Regions from separate parts of the Rhodococcus sp. 2G genome, predicted to be linked through region 2. Evidence: riboswitches for the same ligand, from Rfam matches in the RefSeq annotation. Region 2 holds a riboswitch; the other holds the start of a gene.

Region 1 (7,494 bases), 1.7 Mb from region 2:
GCAGCCGGAGACCGTGCACACCGCTGAGCAGGCCGCCGCCGCGGTCGGTGTCGAGGTGGGCGCGATCGTGAAGTCGCTCGTCTTCCTGCTCGATGACGACCCGATCCTGCTGCTGGTGTCCGGGGCGCATCGCGTGTCGGTCGAGCGGACCGGCGAGCGGCTCGGCGGCGAACTCGTGCCGGCCTCCTCCGACCTGGTCACGGAGGTCACCGGCCAGCCGCTCGGTGGCGTCGCACCGCTCGGTCATCCCACGAACCTGCCCACCTACATCGACCGTGCGCTGCAGCACTACCCCGATCTGTGGGCGTCGGGTGGATGCCCGAACACACTGTTCCGGACCGTCTATTCGGAGCTCATGCGCATCACCGCGGCGATCGATGTCGACGTGGACTGAGACGGTCCACCTACCGGTACCACCGGCATCTCCATCCGGGTACACTTTCCGTCGTGACAGTCCGAGCGTGGAGCCGCAGGCATGTCGACCTGTGTCGCACCCGCTCGTGCCTCTGTGCGTTCTGAGATCCGCACCATCCCTTCCTCTTTTCCGGCGCCGCACTGCTGCGGGTAGTTGCCTGCCCGGCGCCGTTCACCTTCCGACCAGCGGAGCCCTTCCATGACCACGTCCTCCATCGAGAACCCGGCCGGCAGCTCGGTCGATTCCCCCGAACTCGTTCTCATCGTGCAGATCTCGGACACGAACGCCGGGTCGGCGGGCGATCTCGCCGCCCTCGCCGATGCTCTGCGGGAGACCGCGCTCGATCTGCTCCCGGGTGCGCGCACCCACACTCTTCTCAGCCCCGGCCCGACCCCTCTGGTCATCGATCTGCCGGCCCGCGGGCTGGTGCTCGACAATCAGCGGGTCGAGTTGAGTCACAGCGAATTCGAGATCCTCGCGCACCTGGTGCGGCGGCCCCGCGTCGCGGTGTCCCGCGCGGCATTGAGGCCGCTCGGCGCCGGATACTCGGAGAACGACGACTTCGACACCGACCGCGGCAACCGCAGTGTCGACGTCCATGTCTCCCGGATCCGTTCCAAGCTGGGACGTTTCGGCAACATCATCACCACTGTCCGTGGGTCGGGCTACCGGTTCGACCCCGATCCGCGCGTACACGTCGTCGAATCACTCGACCGCCGTACGGCGTGAACGCATGCGAAGGAGGGGCAGGAGTCGAAACTCCTGCCCCTCCTTCGCAATACCGATGCGTGTCAGGAAGCGCGCACGGATGTCCGAGCGCCCTCACCGAACCGGCGCAGGACCTCGACGACGGTCGGCGAGACCTCGACGAGGCCGCGCGACTCCAGCCACGGCAGCGTTCCGTCGACGAGATGCTCGACGGTGAACGGCGCGGCGAGCGGGATCAGCGTGACGCCGTCGGCGACCTGCACGGCATGGATGTCCGCGATCAGCCCGGCGAGACCGTGCGGCGTTCCGACATAGGACAGCGTGCCGGCCTCCCCGCGAGTCGATTCCGGGCGGGTGCGGCGGGTGCGGGCGGTGCGGGCATCGGAGGCGAGGACGATCTCGACGTCGACGAGCACCGTGACCGAATCGGGATCGCGGCCCTCCTCGGCGGCCTCTGCACGGATGCGGTCGCGCAGTTTCCCGGCTTCACGCAGGTCGGCGGCACGCACCCGCACGACGTTGGATACATCGGCGCTGAGGTCGAGCGGCGGGTCGCCGACACGTCCCAGGGTCAGGTCGGCCCAGTAGTCGGGCCCGGAGTGACCGGTGAGTTCGACGGCGACGCGCAACGGCCGGATCGCGGCGGACTCGACGACGGCCGGGTCTGCGGATACAGGGGTGACGGTGGATGCGACGGACATGGGATACCTCTCGGTACGGGCCGCGGAGCGGCACGGAGGGATAGGCCTGTGAGCCGGAAGACTGTGAGGGAGAAGACCTTCAGTCCGGACAGATTCCCGATGCCGTACGGCAGAGGTCGACATGACGACGGCACCAGCGTGCCGCAGCGATCGTCCTCGTCCGTCCCATGCGAATTACCCTACTGATCCTATGGGGAATTGTCGACCGTTAGACGCACGGAGATGCGTCGCCGTCGGTCGCTCCGAGGCCGGGACGCGTCTCCGGCGAGGGGTTCCACACGCCGGCGGTCTTCGCGTGCACCCACGTCGGCCCGTTCTCGACCAGCGACCGGAGCGCTCCGAGGAGCCGCTCGACATCGTCGGACGAGCTGCCGAGTCCGAGCGACGCCCGGACGGCTCCGCCGGCACGACCGACCCGCGCGAGCAGCGGGTGGGCGCAGAAGCGTCCGTCACGGACGCCGATGCCGTACTCGGCGGACAGATAGGAGGCGACGTGGCCGGGCTCGTAGCCGTCGACCGTGAAGGTGACGATCCCGACACTGTCGGCCGAATCGTTCCACAGCCGAAGCACTTCCACGCCGTCGATGGCCTGCAGACCGTCGACGAGCAGGGCGCACAGGGCCTCCTCGTGACGGATCACCGCGTCGGCGTCGAAACCGGCGAGCGCATCGCACGCGGCGGCAAGGGCGGCGACGCCGAGCACGTTGGGGGTGCCGGCCTCGTGACGCGCAGGGGCGCAGGACCATTCGGTGTGATCGAGGCGCACCTCGCGCACCGCGCCGCCACCGGCGAGGTACGGCTCGGCGGCGTCGAGCCAGTCTCGGCGGCCGACGAGCACTCCCGCACCGAACGGCGCGTACAGCTTGTGGCCGGAGAAGGCGAGGTAGTCCACACCGAGCTCGACGAGATCGACACGGCGATGGGGCACGAGCTGCGCACCGTCGACGAGGATCCGGGCACCGGAAGCGTGTGCGAGCTCGGCGAGTTCGGCGATCGGCAGGACCTCACCGGTGACGTTGGAAGCACCGGTGACGGCGAGCAGGGCCGCGGGTGCGCGCTGCAGTTCGACCGCGAGACGCCACACCGTCTCGGAGACGGTGTCCGCAGCCTCGACGATGCGAGAGTTCTTCCAGGGCAGCAGATTCGCGTGGTGCTCGATGTCGAGCACCACGACATCGCCGGGCACCGCACTCGCGAGCAGGTTCAGCGAATCGGTGGTGTTGCGCGTGAAGACGACGACCTGGTCGTCGGCCGCGCCGACGAAGCGCGACACGGAGGAGCGGGCGTCCTCGTAGGCGGTGGTGCTGATCCGCGAAGCGTATCCGGCGCCGCGGTGCACGCTCGCATAGAAGGGCAGCAGCTCGGTGATGCGGTCGGTGACGGCGGACAGCGCCGGTGCGCTCGCCGCGTAGTCGAAGTTCGCATAGGTGCAGGTACCCCCCTGGACGAGCGGAACCTGCACGTCACAGCCGGAAACGGTGGCAAAGGGAGCGATGCAGGTGGTGGTGGCTACAGCAGTCATGACAAATCCCTTGTGTACTCGGGGACCCGCCGGTGACGCCTACGACGGAGAATTCTCGTCGCCGGCGGAGTCCGCGCTTGCCGTGTCCGGTAGTGGATTCACGGCCCGGTCGTCACCCGGAGCACCCCACCGCGGTTGGAGGGTTGCCGACCAGCTAGCCGGGGCTTGACGCTGGTACTCATGACCTGGCGAAGAGAATGGCAGGACGACCGGGCCGTGTCAACCCCGCACAGCTCCGCGTCGCCCGGCACCGCACGACGCCGACACGCGTTCTGCGCGCCGAACGTTCACCTGCCGTCCACCCGGACGTGAGATAACCGGAAGCACCATCGAGCAGAAGGACCAGCGGAATTGCCAGCCATAACCTCGACCCCCGTCGGCCGGTCCCCCATCCCCGACGAGTTCCTCCGCGCGTCGCACGCTCCACCCGCCCGCACCCTCGTCGACCTGCTGCGGAGCACTGCCGAAGCACATCCCGACGCCCCCGCGATCGACGACGGCGCGACGGTCCTCGAATACGCCGAACTGGTCGAGGCGGTGATCGCCGGTGCGTATGCGCTGAACGACGCGGGCGTCGGGGCCGGCGACAGGGTCGGGGTCCGCATGACCTCCGGGCGCAGCGACCTGTATGTGACGATTCTCTCCATTCTCGCCGCGGGCGCCGCGTACGTCCCCGTCGACGCCGACGATCCCGACGAGCGGGCCGAACTCGTGTTCTCGGAAGCGCAGGTCACCGCCATCGTCACGGACGAGGGCATCGGACCGGGCACGGCCGCGCCGTCGGGCACCCCGGTGGTGCGGGGCCCGAACCTCGATGACGACGCGTGGATCATCTTCACCTCCGGTTCAACCGGAACACCGAAGGGTGTCGCCGTCACCCACCGCAATGCGGCGGCCTTCGTCGACGCGGAAGCGCGGATGTTCTGCCAAGGGGAGCCGCTCGGTCCCGGCGACCGGGTCCTGGCCGGGCTGTCCGTGGCGTTCGACGCCTCGTGCGAGGAGATGTGGCTCGCCTGGCGGCACGGCGCCTGCCTGGTTCCGGCGCCCCGCGCGCTCGTCCGCTCCGGCATGGACCTCGGGCCGTGGCTCGTCTCGCGCAACATCAACGTCGTCTCCACGGTGCCCACCCTCGCGGCGATGTGGCCGGCCGAAGCCCTCGAGGCGGTGCGTCTGCTCATCTTCGGTGGCGAGGCCTGCCCACCCGATCTCGTCGAACGTCTCGCGGTTCGGGGACGCGAGGTGTGGAACACCTACGGCCCCACCGAGGCGACGGTCGTGGCCTGCGCGTCGCTGATGGACGGCACCGGACCGGTCCGCATCGGCCTGCCCCTCGACGGATGGGATCTCGCCGTCGTGGACGCCGACGGCAACCCCGTCGAGGAGGGCGCGACCGGTGAACTCGTCATCGGTGGTGTCGGCCTCGCGCGCTACCTCGATCCGGCGAAGGACGCCGAGAAGTACGCTCCGATGCCCATGCTCGGCTGGGACCGCGCCTACCGCAGCGGTGATCTCGTGACGCTCGACCGCGCCGGTCTGCTGTTCCAGGGACGCGCCGACGACCAGGTCAAGATCGGTGGCCGCCGCATCGAACTCGGCGAGGTCGACAACGCACTGCAGAACCTGCCCGGCGTGGCGGGCGGTGCGTGCGCGGTCCGCAAGACGGCCGCGGGACATTCGATCCTCGTGGGATACCTCGCCTCCACCGATCCGGACTTCGACATCGCGTCGGCCCACGACCTGCTGTCCGAACAACTCCCGGCCGCGCTCGTCCCCCGACTCGCGCTCGTCGACGAACTGCCCACCCGCACGTCCGGCAAGGTCGACCGCAACGCTCTGCCGTGGCCGCTGCCCGGCGCCGATGCCGACTCGGTGGAAGCACTCGGTCTCGATCCCACCGCCGAATGGGTCGCCGAACTGTGGACCGACATCCTCGGCGCCCGGATCGAGGGCGTCGACGACGACTTCTTCGAACTCGGCGGTGGTTCCCTCGCGGCGGCGCAACTCGTCACGGCGCTGCGGAGCCGGTATCCGGAGATGACCGTCGCAGAACTGTACGACCACCCGAGGCTCGGATCGCTCGCCGTCTACCTCGACGAACTCGCGCCGACGGAAGCGGCGACACCGCGAGAGGTGACCCCGGTGCCGCGGCTCGCCCAGCTCGGGCAGATCGCCGTGACCGCCGTCCTCACCACCCTCACCGGACTGCAGTGGGTGACCTGGCTGGCGATCCTGAACAACGTCGTCGCGCTCGTCGTGGACGTGCCGTGGACCGTCACCCTGTCGTGGTGGTGGGTCGCGCTCGGTGTCCTGCTGTTCCTCACGCCCGTCGGGCGCATGGCGATCTCCGTCGCGGGTTCGCGTCTGCTCCTGCGCGGCATAGAGCCCGGAAGCTACCCACGCGGTGGGAGCGTCCATCTCCGGCTGTGGACGGCTCTGCGACTGTCCGAGGCCGTGGGTGCCGTGAACATCTCGAGCGCTCCCTGGATGCGGCAGTACGCGCGGGCGCTGGGAGCGAAGGTCGGCCGCGACGTCGACCTGCACAGTCTTCCACCGGTCACCGGTCTCCTCGAACTCGGCGACGGGTGTGCCGTCGAGCCGGAGGTGGACCTCGGCGGCTACTGGGTGGACGGCGACGTCGTCCACATCGGAAGCATCCGGATCGGTGCCGGCGCCACGGTGGGCGCCCGCTCGTTTCTGGCCCCCGGCGCGCGGATCGGTAAGGACGCCGAAGTGGAGGCCGGATCCGCGGTGTTCGGTCGCGTGAAGGCCGGGCAGAACTGGTCGGGCTCCCCCGCCCGCAAGGCCGGCAAGGCCGACCGGCCGTGGCCCGCCGCGATACCGCCGCGGGGCGGCAGGTGGGTGCCGGTCTACGCGCTGTCGTCGATCCTGCTCGGCGGCCTGCCCGTCGTCTCGATCGCCGCCGGGGTCGCGCTGCTCGTGTGGTGGGTGCACGACACCCCCACCGTCTCCGACGCCGTGGTGCACTCCCTGGCGATGCTGCCCGTCGCGGCGCTGCTGACGATGTTCGTCTTCGCCCTGCTCACCCTGACGGCCGTGCGACTGCTTGCCGTCGGGATGACCGAGGGCTGGCATCCCGTGCGCAGCCGCGTGGGCTGGCAGGTGTGGTTCACCGAGCGCCTCATGGACTCCTCGCGCACCTTCCTGTTCCCGCTCTACGCGTCGATGCTCACCCCGATCTGGCTCCGATTGCTCGGCGCCGACATCGGTAAGGACGTCGAGGCGTCGACCGTGCTGATGGTTCCCAAGTTCACCAAGGTCGCCGATGGAGCGTTCCTCGCCGACGACACGATGGTCGCCTCCTACGAACTCGGCGGCGGGTGGCTGTACATCTCGCATGCGAAGGTCGGCAAGCGTGCCTTCCTCGGCAACTCGGGTATGGCGGCGCCGGGTCGGCGCGTCCCGAAGCACGGGCTCGTCGCGGTGCTCTCCGCGGCTCCGGAGAAGGCGAAATCCGGCTCGTCGTGGCTGGGCAGTCCCCCGGTGCGCCTGCGGCGCGCAAGCGGTGACAGCGACGCGAGCCGCACCTTCGCACCGCCGCTGAAACTGAAGATCGCGCGCGGCGCGGTGGAGACCTTCCGGCTCGTGCCCATGGTCGTCACCTACGGCATCGGGCTCGGTGTGCTCTTCGCACTCAACACCCTCGCCGTGCACTGGGGCTATCTCGCCGCTGCGCTGCTGGGCGGTCTCGTGCTCATGGTGGCCGGAGCCGTGGCGTGCCTCGTGACCGTGATCGCGAAATGGCTCGTCGTCGGTCGGATCGGACGCGTCGAGCACCCGCTGTGGAGTTCGTTCGTGTGGCGCAACGAGGTCTCCGACACCTTCGTGGAGACCGTGACGGCACCGTGGTTCGCCCGGGCCGCGGCGGGCACCGCCGTGATGAACCTGTGGCTGCGCGCGCTGGGGTCGAGGATCGGGCGCGGTGTGTGGTGCGAGAGCTACTGGCTGCCCGAGGCCGACCTGGTGTCCCTGGGCGACGGTGCGACCGTCGAACGCGGTTGCGTTGTACAGACCCACCTGTTCCATGATCGGATCATGTCCATGGACACCGTGACCCTCGGCGCCGGCGCCACGCTCGGCCCCCAATGCGTCGCGTTGCCCGCCTCGGGCATCGGCGACGGTGCCACCGT
Region 2 (7,494 bases):
CCCTTGGTGGTGTAGTACTCGCCCTCGAAATCGACCCGGTCTCCGCGCCACAACTCGCGCATCAACCGCACCGATTCGCGCAGCCGGGCGAAACGTTCCTTGAACTCCGGCCACTGGCCGGCGTAGCCGGTGGCGATCTCGTTGAGTGCTTCACCGGTGCCGACCCCGAGGAAGATCCGTCCCGGATACAGACACCCCATCGTCGCGAAGGCCTGCGCGATCACCGCCGGGTTGTACCGGAACGTCGGCGTGAGCACACTCGTGCCCAGCTGCAACCTTTCGGTGCGCTCCCCCACAGCGGTCATCCACGCCAACGAGAACGGCGCATGCCCACCGTTGTGCCGCCACGGCTGGAAATGATCCGACACCGTCGCCGAATCCATCCCGTGCGCCTCGGCCAACACACCCAACTCCACCAGCTCGCGCGGGCCGAACTGCTCCGCCGACGCCTTGTATCCCAACTTCAAACCCTGAGCCACAGATTCCTCCGACCGTTCGCGTTCCGATGTCCCCGAGTATGCCCACCGGACGCTCGTCGTCGGTCGAGACCGACGTTGTGTTCGAAATTCACCGAAGAATCGCACACAACACCGGTCTCGACAGGTCACCCGAGGGCACCGGCGCGGTGCAACGCGCGTCGCACCCTTTCGACGAGGACTCGAGGTCGCCGATACAGCAGGTCGGCGCCGACACGCACCACGGTCCAACCGAGCTCCGACAGCAACGCATAGCGGTCGATGTCGATGGTCCGCTGTACTCGGTCGGTCCAGTGCTGCGCACCGTCGTACTCGACGAGGACCCTCCACTGCTTCCAGCCCATGTCCGCACGTGCCACGAACCGCCCACCGTCGTAGATCTCGATCTGCGTCTCCGGCACGGGCAGACCGGACCGGACGATCAGCAGCCGCGTGTGCGTCTCCGGTGGTGACGCGGCACCTCCGTCGACGAGTTCGAGAACCTTCCGTACGGACGCGAGGTGCCGAGCGCCCTTGTTCCGAGCGGCCACCGCTTCGATCTCGTGGACCTTCGTTCCGGTCGCATTGCAGAGCGCGTCCACCATTTCGACGCACCGATCGAGGTCCGCACCGCGCGCGAGGTCGAAGGCCGTTCGGGCCGGTATCGTCACCGTCATTCCGTCGACGACGCAGGATTCGATGTCGTCGACGCTGCGAACGATGATGCCCGGCGTCGAGTGCAGTTTTCCGGGCCGCACGATCTCCGCGGGCAACGACGCGTCGAGCCAACGGGTCCCGTGCACGGCGGCTGCGGACGGTCCGGCCAGTACCCCGGCGCCTCCGGTCCACAACCAGGCGGCCTTCGCGCGTAGCAGCGCGGTCGCTTCGACTCCCGGAGCGACGTACACATTGCGATGAAGCTTCACGAAGTAGTGCCGAAGTTGATACCGCGTCACCGATCCGGCCGCCAGTGCATCGGTGCCGGCGAACGGTTCGTGGAAGTCGACCATGAGCGCGAGCGTGCCCGGTCTCCTGCGTTCCCGGTACCCCGAATCCGCCGTCTGTGGAGAACTTTCGACGTTATCCCCAGACGCGCCGAATCGAGACCGGTGTTGTTGTCGATTTCTCGCGAGTTATCGACAACAACACCGGTCTCGACGAACGTCCTCGTGGCCGTGGGTGACCGAGGTGACGACGAGTTCGTCGGCGTCCGTTACTCGGCGGAGGGTGTCGAGACGCTCCGCCACCGAGCTCGGCGCCCCCACGAACTGGGTGACGATGCGGTCGTCGACGAGGGCTCGCTCCTCGTCGGTCAGCGGCGGGGTGGTCTCCGGGTCCGGGTACGGGATCGCGCCGTGGCCCGAGCGGATGCTGTGCGTCCAATGCCCGTAGGTCGACGCCAACTCGCGTGCGGTGGCGTCGTCGTCGGCGACCACCGCGTCGGCCGAGACCACCACGTAGGGCTTCCTCAGGATCGGCGACGGACGGAACGCCGACCGGTACGCCTCGACCGCTTCGACTGTCGTGCCCGGGTGGACGTGCTCACGGCGACGTCCTGTGGGCGGGAGCCATCGGAATGGGCCTTTCGGGAATGCCGGGTGTGGGAAAGCGAGGGTGCAGACGTGGGTCCCGGCCCGTCCCCCTGCGGACGGGCCGGGACTCACGCGGCGAAGAACGACGGGAGGTTCGGCGAGCGGTTCGGCTCAGCGACGACACCGGTGCGAAGTACCGCTATGACACCGGTGCGAAGTACCGCTATGACACCGGTGCGGAGTACCGCCGTGACACCGCTGCGGAGTACCGCCGTGACACCGCTGCGGAGTACCGCCGTGACACCGCTGCGGAGTACCGCCGTGACACCGCTGCGAAGTACCGCGGCACAGGTCGATGTGCAGGCGGCACCACGAGGCGCGCTCGGTCCAGCGGGTCATGCTCGTTCCTCCATCGATCCCGGCGGTAGCACCCGCACCCGCGTACGGGGGGTTGCTGCGACGTCGTAGAGCCAGGTCTCTCGGTCGCTCTGGATGGTCGCGCCTCAAGCTACGGAGTGCGGCACGCCGCGGAAAGGCTTTCTCTCACTGTGACGGAAATCCGTTCCTCGTCGAGACCGATGTCGATGTCGACGCGGTGCCCCGGCATCGACGACAAGGCCGGTTTCGGTACGCCGTAGACTCGCCTCGGTGACCCCGCTCGAACTCTTCCTCGTCGCATTGGCCGGACTGGGCGCCGGAGCGATCAACTCCCTCGTCGGATCCGGCACTCTCATCACCTTCCCGACGCTCGTCGCGTTCGGTGTGCCCCCGGTGACCGCGACGATGTCCAACGCGATCGGCCTGGTCGCTGGAGGTGTGTCAGGCACCTGGGGGTATCGGCGCGAGCTGCGCGGGCAATGGGAGCGGCTGCGATGGCAGATCCCGGCGTCGTTCTGCGGGGCACTGGTAGGAGCGTGGCTCCTGCTCCACCTGCCTGAGACCGTCTTCGAGACGGTCGTACCCATCCTGCTCCTCCTGGCCCTTACCCTCGTCGTGTTCCAGCCGAAGATCCAGGCGTGGGTGGCCCGCAGAACCGGCGACGACGCCGACGGCCACCTCGGACCGGTGCGGATGACACTGCTCGTCGTCGGCACTTTCGCCGTCGGCATCTACGGCGGCTATTTCACGGCGGCGCAGGGCATTCTGCTCATGGGTTTGTTCGGAGCGTTGCTGCACGACCACATCCAGCGACAGAACGCGGTGAAGAATCTGCTGTCGCTGGTGGTGAACGTCGTGGCCGCGTGCGCGTACATCCTGGTGGCGTTCGACCGGATCGACTGGACCGTGGCCGCACTGATCGCGGTGGGTTCTTTGATCGGTGGCTATCTCGGTTCCCACTACGGCCGGCGCCTGTCGCCGGTCGCGCTGCGGGCGGTGATCGTCGTGGTGGGGCTGATCGGGCTTTACCGACTGCTCGCCTGACGCACCACTTTCCGGAATTCGCCTCTGCCGGGGTTGTCCGCAGCGTTACGAGAAGAACAGGTATCAATTCGATTTCAGAGAAATGGGAATCCCCGCCACCACGAGAGTTGCCGACTCACTGGCCTCGGCGACCCGCGCATTGAGCCGACCCAGCATGTCGCGGAACAACCGCCCCGACGCACTCGCCGGCACCACACCACTGCCCACCTCGTTGCTGACCGCGACCACGGGGACCCGGGCCTGCCGCCACGCATCGAGGAGATCGTCGATGTCGGCGTCGACGGCAGCGGAATTCTCTGTGTTCCACACGTCGTGGAGGTCGAGTCGTGCCGTGAGCCAGGTTCCGAGACAGTCGACGAGCAGGGGTTCGTCCGCGTCCCGCAGTACCTTCGCCACGTCCGGGGTCTCGATCGTCGACCACGATTTCGGTCGTCTCTCCCGATGCAGTGCAACACGTTCCGCCCACTCCGCGTCACCCTCTCGTGTCCCGCCGGTGGCGACGTAGGTGACGGACGGGCAGGACGCGAGTAGTTCCTCGGCGTGCCGCGACTTGCCCGACCGCACTCCCCCGAGAACCAGCGTCCGATGCGGCACGACCGGAGTCCCTTCACCCACGTGGACCACCTCACCGTCACGACCGGGACGAGCATCCACCTGCTGCAGACGATTCCGCAGTTCGTCGATGGGCGGATTGTGGTGACCCAGATGCACTGCGACCACCTCGGTGTTCTCGGTGACGGCACCGACACCGCGCAGACCATCCACCATCGCGCCGAACTCGGGCAGGCCGAGGTGACCCTCGGACAATTCGGAACGGTCGCCGAAGGTTTCCTCGAGGAATACCGCGTCGAACCGGGCGTCGCGCACGGCCTCGAACCACTCGGCGAGCCACATCCCGGTGTCGCACGCCCACAGCAACCGCGACCCGCCGGGGCCCGACAGGTCGTACAGCACCGCGTCGCCGTCGCGGAAGACCTTGTGCCGTGCGGGAAGAACGCGCACCGAGTAGTCGCCGACGGTGAGCGAGTCCCCCGGCTCGACCGGCACGAAACGCACCGGCGCGTCGGGAGCCACCCAGGGTCTACAGGTGTCGAGCGCGTCGGCGGGACCTATCACATCGAGTTCGACGCCGGCGGCCACCCACGACCGGAACAACAATGCCTGCGGGCCCAGATGGTCTGCATGGGCGTGGGTCAGGAGGATATGCCGCACCTGCGCCAGCGACCTGCCGTGCCGCACGGCCGCGCGGGGCGCCTCCGGACCGCAGTCGAGCATCAGCACATCGTCGACGAGTGCCGCGGTCTGCCCGCGGATCTCGCCGCGACGGGCGGCATCCGCGCAGGATGCACACGTGCAGAACGGGTTCGGCCACCCGTCCGCCGCGCCGGTTCCCAGGAGCACGACCTCCATCAGTGGTCCTTCGTGCTGTCGCGGAGCGGGAGGACGGCGCGACCCGCCGGGCGGTCGAGGATCTCGACGCGGGCGCCGTAGACCTGCGCGATGCGTTCGGCGGTGAGGACGTCGTCGGGCGCTCCGTCGGCGACGACGTGCCCGCGATCGAGCAGTACGAGCCGTTCCCCGTATTGGGCGGCGGAGGTCAGGTCGTGCATCGCGGCGATGACGGTGAGGTCGCCTTCGGTGCGCATCGAATCGACGAGTTCGAGTACCTGCTGCTGGTGTCCGATGTCGAGTGCGCTGGTGGGTTCGTCGAGGAGCAGCACCCGGGGTTGCTGGGCGAGAGCGCGTGCGAGCACGACGCGCTGCAGCTCACCGCCGGACAGTTCGGTCGCGAGTCGCGGTGCGAACGCTTCGAGCTCGAGCCGTTCTACGATCCGGTCCACCACCTCGCGGTCGTGCGCGGTCTCGGATCCGAAGCGCGGGATGTGCGGGGTGCGGCCGAGATGGATCAGTTCCCTGACGGTGACACCTTCCGGCACCACGGGGCGTTGCGGCATCAGCGCGACCGCGCGTGCCATGTCCCGACGTCCGGCGCGCCCCGGCACGATGTCGGCGACCTGCAGGTGACCGGTGGCCGGCACGAGACCGGCGAGGACGTGCAGCAGGGTGGTCTTGCCCGACCCGTTGGGCCCGACCAGCGATAGCCAGGAGCCGGCGGTGACGTTCAGGTCGATCCCGTGCAGCACCTCGACGCCACCGCGTTCGGCGCTGAGCTGCCGGCACGACACCGTCATGGTCGGGGTGGTGAGAACATCGCTCTTCATCGGACACCTCGGCTCCGTCTGAGCACGACGAGGAAGAAGGGCGCCCCGATCGCCGCGGTGACGACACCGATCGGCAGTTCGGCGGGCGACATGACGGTGCGGGCCAGGACGTCCGCGAGGACGAGGAAGGACGCACCCACCAGCAGCGACAGCGGCAGCAGGAGACGGTGGCCGGGTCCGGCGAGCAGCCGGACCGCGTGGGGGACGACGATGCCGACGAACCCGATGAGACCGCTCGCCGAGACGACGGCCGCGGTTCCGAGGGTCGCGACGCAGACGAGCAGCAGCCGCACGCGCGCCGGGTTGATCCCGAGGCTCGCGGCTTCGACGTCGCCGACCGCCATGACATCGAGTGTGCGCCGATGCAGCGCGATGATCGCGACGGTGACCACGACGTACGGCAGGACCACGACGACGTCGGACCAACCGTCGGTGGACAGGCGGCCGAGCATCCACGAGTACACCTGCCGCAGGGTGTCGTCGTGCAGCTGCATGAAGAACGTCTGGATCGCGTTGGCGAAGGCCGCGACGGCGACACCGGCGAGGATGATGACGACTTCCGAGCGGCTGCCGCCGACGGTGCGGCCGAGCGAATACGTCGCGCCGACGGCGAGCAGGCCCCCGGCGAAGGCCGCGATCGGGACACCGGCGAACCCGGCCGCGCCGCCCACGACGATGGCGAGGGTGGCACCGAGACCGGCGCCGCTGGAGACCCCGAGCAGATAGGGATCGGCGAGCGGATTGCGGAAGACCCCTTGGTAGGCCGCACCGGCGATGGCCAGCATCGCACCGACCAGCACCCCGAGCACGACGCGCGGCATCCGGATGTTCCACAGGATCGCCTGCTGACGCGTGCTCAACCCGGAGTCGGCGTCGACGAGCGGCAGGCGGTCGGCGATGTCGAGCAGCACCCCGCCCGTGGTGAGACCGGCGGGCCCGACGAGGATCCCGACCAGCATCGCGGCGAACAGGGCGAGCACGGCGCCGGTCAGCACGAGCACGTTGCGCGGCAGTACCCGCGCACCACCGGGTGGCAGTGCGCGGGTGTTGCCTCGCGACACGGAGATCAAGGCGTGGGCTGGACCGCGGGGATGGTGCCGACGATCCGGGCGACCTCACGCATCAGGTCCACGACGCGCGGCCCCCAGCGACTGGCGATGTCCTCGTCGAGGACGTAGACCTGGCCGTCCCGGACAGCGGTGAGCTCGCCCCATCCGGCACGTTCCGCGACGACCTCGGGCGTGACGCCGCAGCACTGGCCGTCGGCCAGGAAGATCACGTCGGGGTTCTGTTCGAGGACGTACTCGGCGGACAGCTGCGGGTAGCCGTCGCCGCCGGTCGCGATCGAGGTCAGCCCCAGCATCGAGTAGATCTCGCCGATGTAGGTGTCGTCGGTGACGGTGTAGAAGGTGTTGTCGAGCTCGTGGTAGTAGGTCAGCGGGGTCTCACGCTCCGGGAGGCCCACGAGAATCTCGTCGATGTCCGTCTTCATCTGCGCCACGAGTTCGGCGGCGTCGCCGACGTGTCCGGTGACGGCTCCCAGCTGCTCGATCTGGGCGTAGGTGTCGTCCAGGTTCTCGGCCGCGGGAAGGACCAGCGTCTCGACACCGGCCTGCTCGAGCCCGGCGACGAGATCGGCGGTATCGGCGTTGGCGACGACCAGGTCGGGTTCGTAGCCGAGGATCGCCTCGACGTTGGGGGTGTACCCCGACAGATCGGTGACGGGCGCGTCGGCCGGATAATCGGATCGGTCGTCGACCGCGACCACCTGGTCGCCGGCACCGACGGCGTAGAGCATCTCCGTGCTGGTGGGGCTCAGCGACACGATGGCCTGCGGGACGTCCGCGGAGGTGGTGTCGGTGT

What was found. Region 2 has a riboswitch for S-adenosylmethionine ahead of BO226_RS15430 (LLM class flavin-dependent oxidoreductase). Riboswitches for the same ligand answer to the same signal wherever they lie in the genome.
Region 1: another riboswitch for S-adenosylmethionine. It lies ahead of BO226_RS23450 (aminotransferase class V-fold PLP-dependent enzyme); the one in region 2 lies ahead of BO226_RS15430 (LLM class flavin-dependent oxidoreductase).

What each region holds. Positions count from the first base shown of each region.
Region 1 covers NZ_CP018063.1:4,937,748-4,945,241, reverse strand. The annotation lists gene BO226_RS23465 (YbaK/EbsC family protein) at 1-394, shown strand, start outside; gene BO226_RS23460 (winged helix-turn-helix domain-containing protein) at 614-1,144, shown strand; gene BO226_RS23455 (LLM class flavin-dependent oxidoreductase) at 1,207-1,824, opposite strand; gene BO226_RS23450 (aminotransferase class V-fold PLP-dependent enzyme) at 2,033-3,346, opposite strand; SAM riboswitch class IV at 3,415-3,532, opposite strand; gene BO226_RS23445 (Pls/PosA family non-ribosomal peptide synthetase) at 3,698-7,494, shown strand, end outside.
Region 2 covers NZ_CP018063.1:3,278,435-3,285,928, forward strand. The annotation lists gene fgd (glucose-6-phosphate dehydrogenase (coenzyme-F420)) at 1-479, opposite strand, end outside; gene BO226_RS15425 (DUF559 domain-containing protein) at 605-1,465, opposite strand; partial or broken gene BO226_RS15430 (LLM class flavin-dependent oxidoreductase) at 1,589-1,996, opposite strand; SAM riboswitch class I at 2,394-2,486, opposite strand; gene BO226_RS15435 (sulfite exporter TauE/SafE family protein) at 2,636-3,409, shown strand; gene cobU (bifunctional adenosylcobinamide kinase/adenosylcobinamide-phosphate guanylyltransferase) at 3,473-4,819, opposite strand; gene BO226_RS15445 (ABC transporter ATP-binding protein) at 4,819-5,631, opposite strand; gene BO226_RS15450 (FecCD family ABC transporter permease) at 5,628-6,590, opposite strand; gene BO226_RS15455 (ABC transporter substrate-binding protein) at 6,698-7,494, opposite strand, start outside.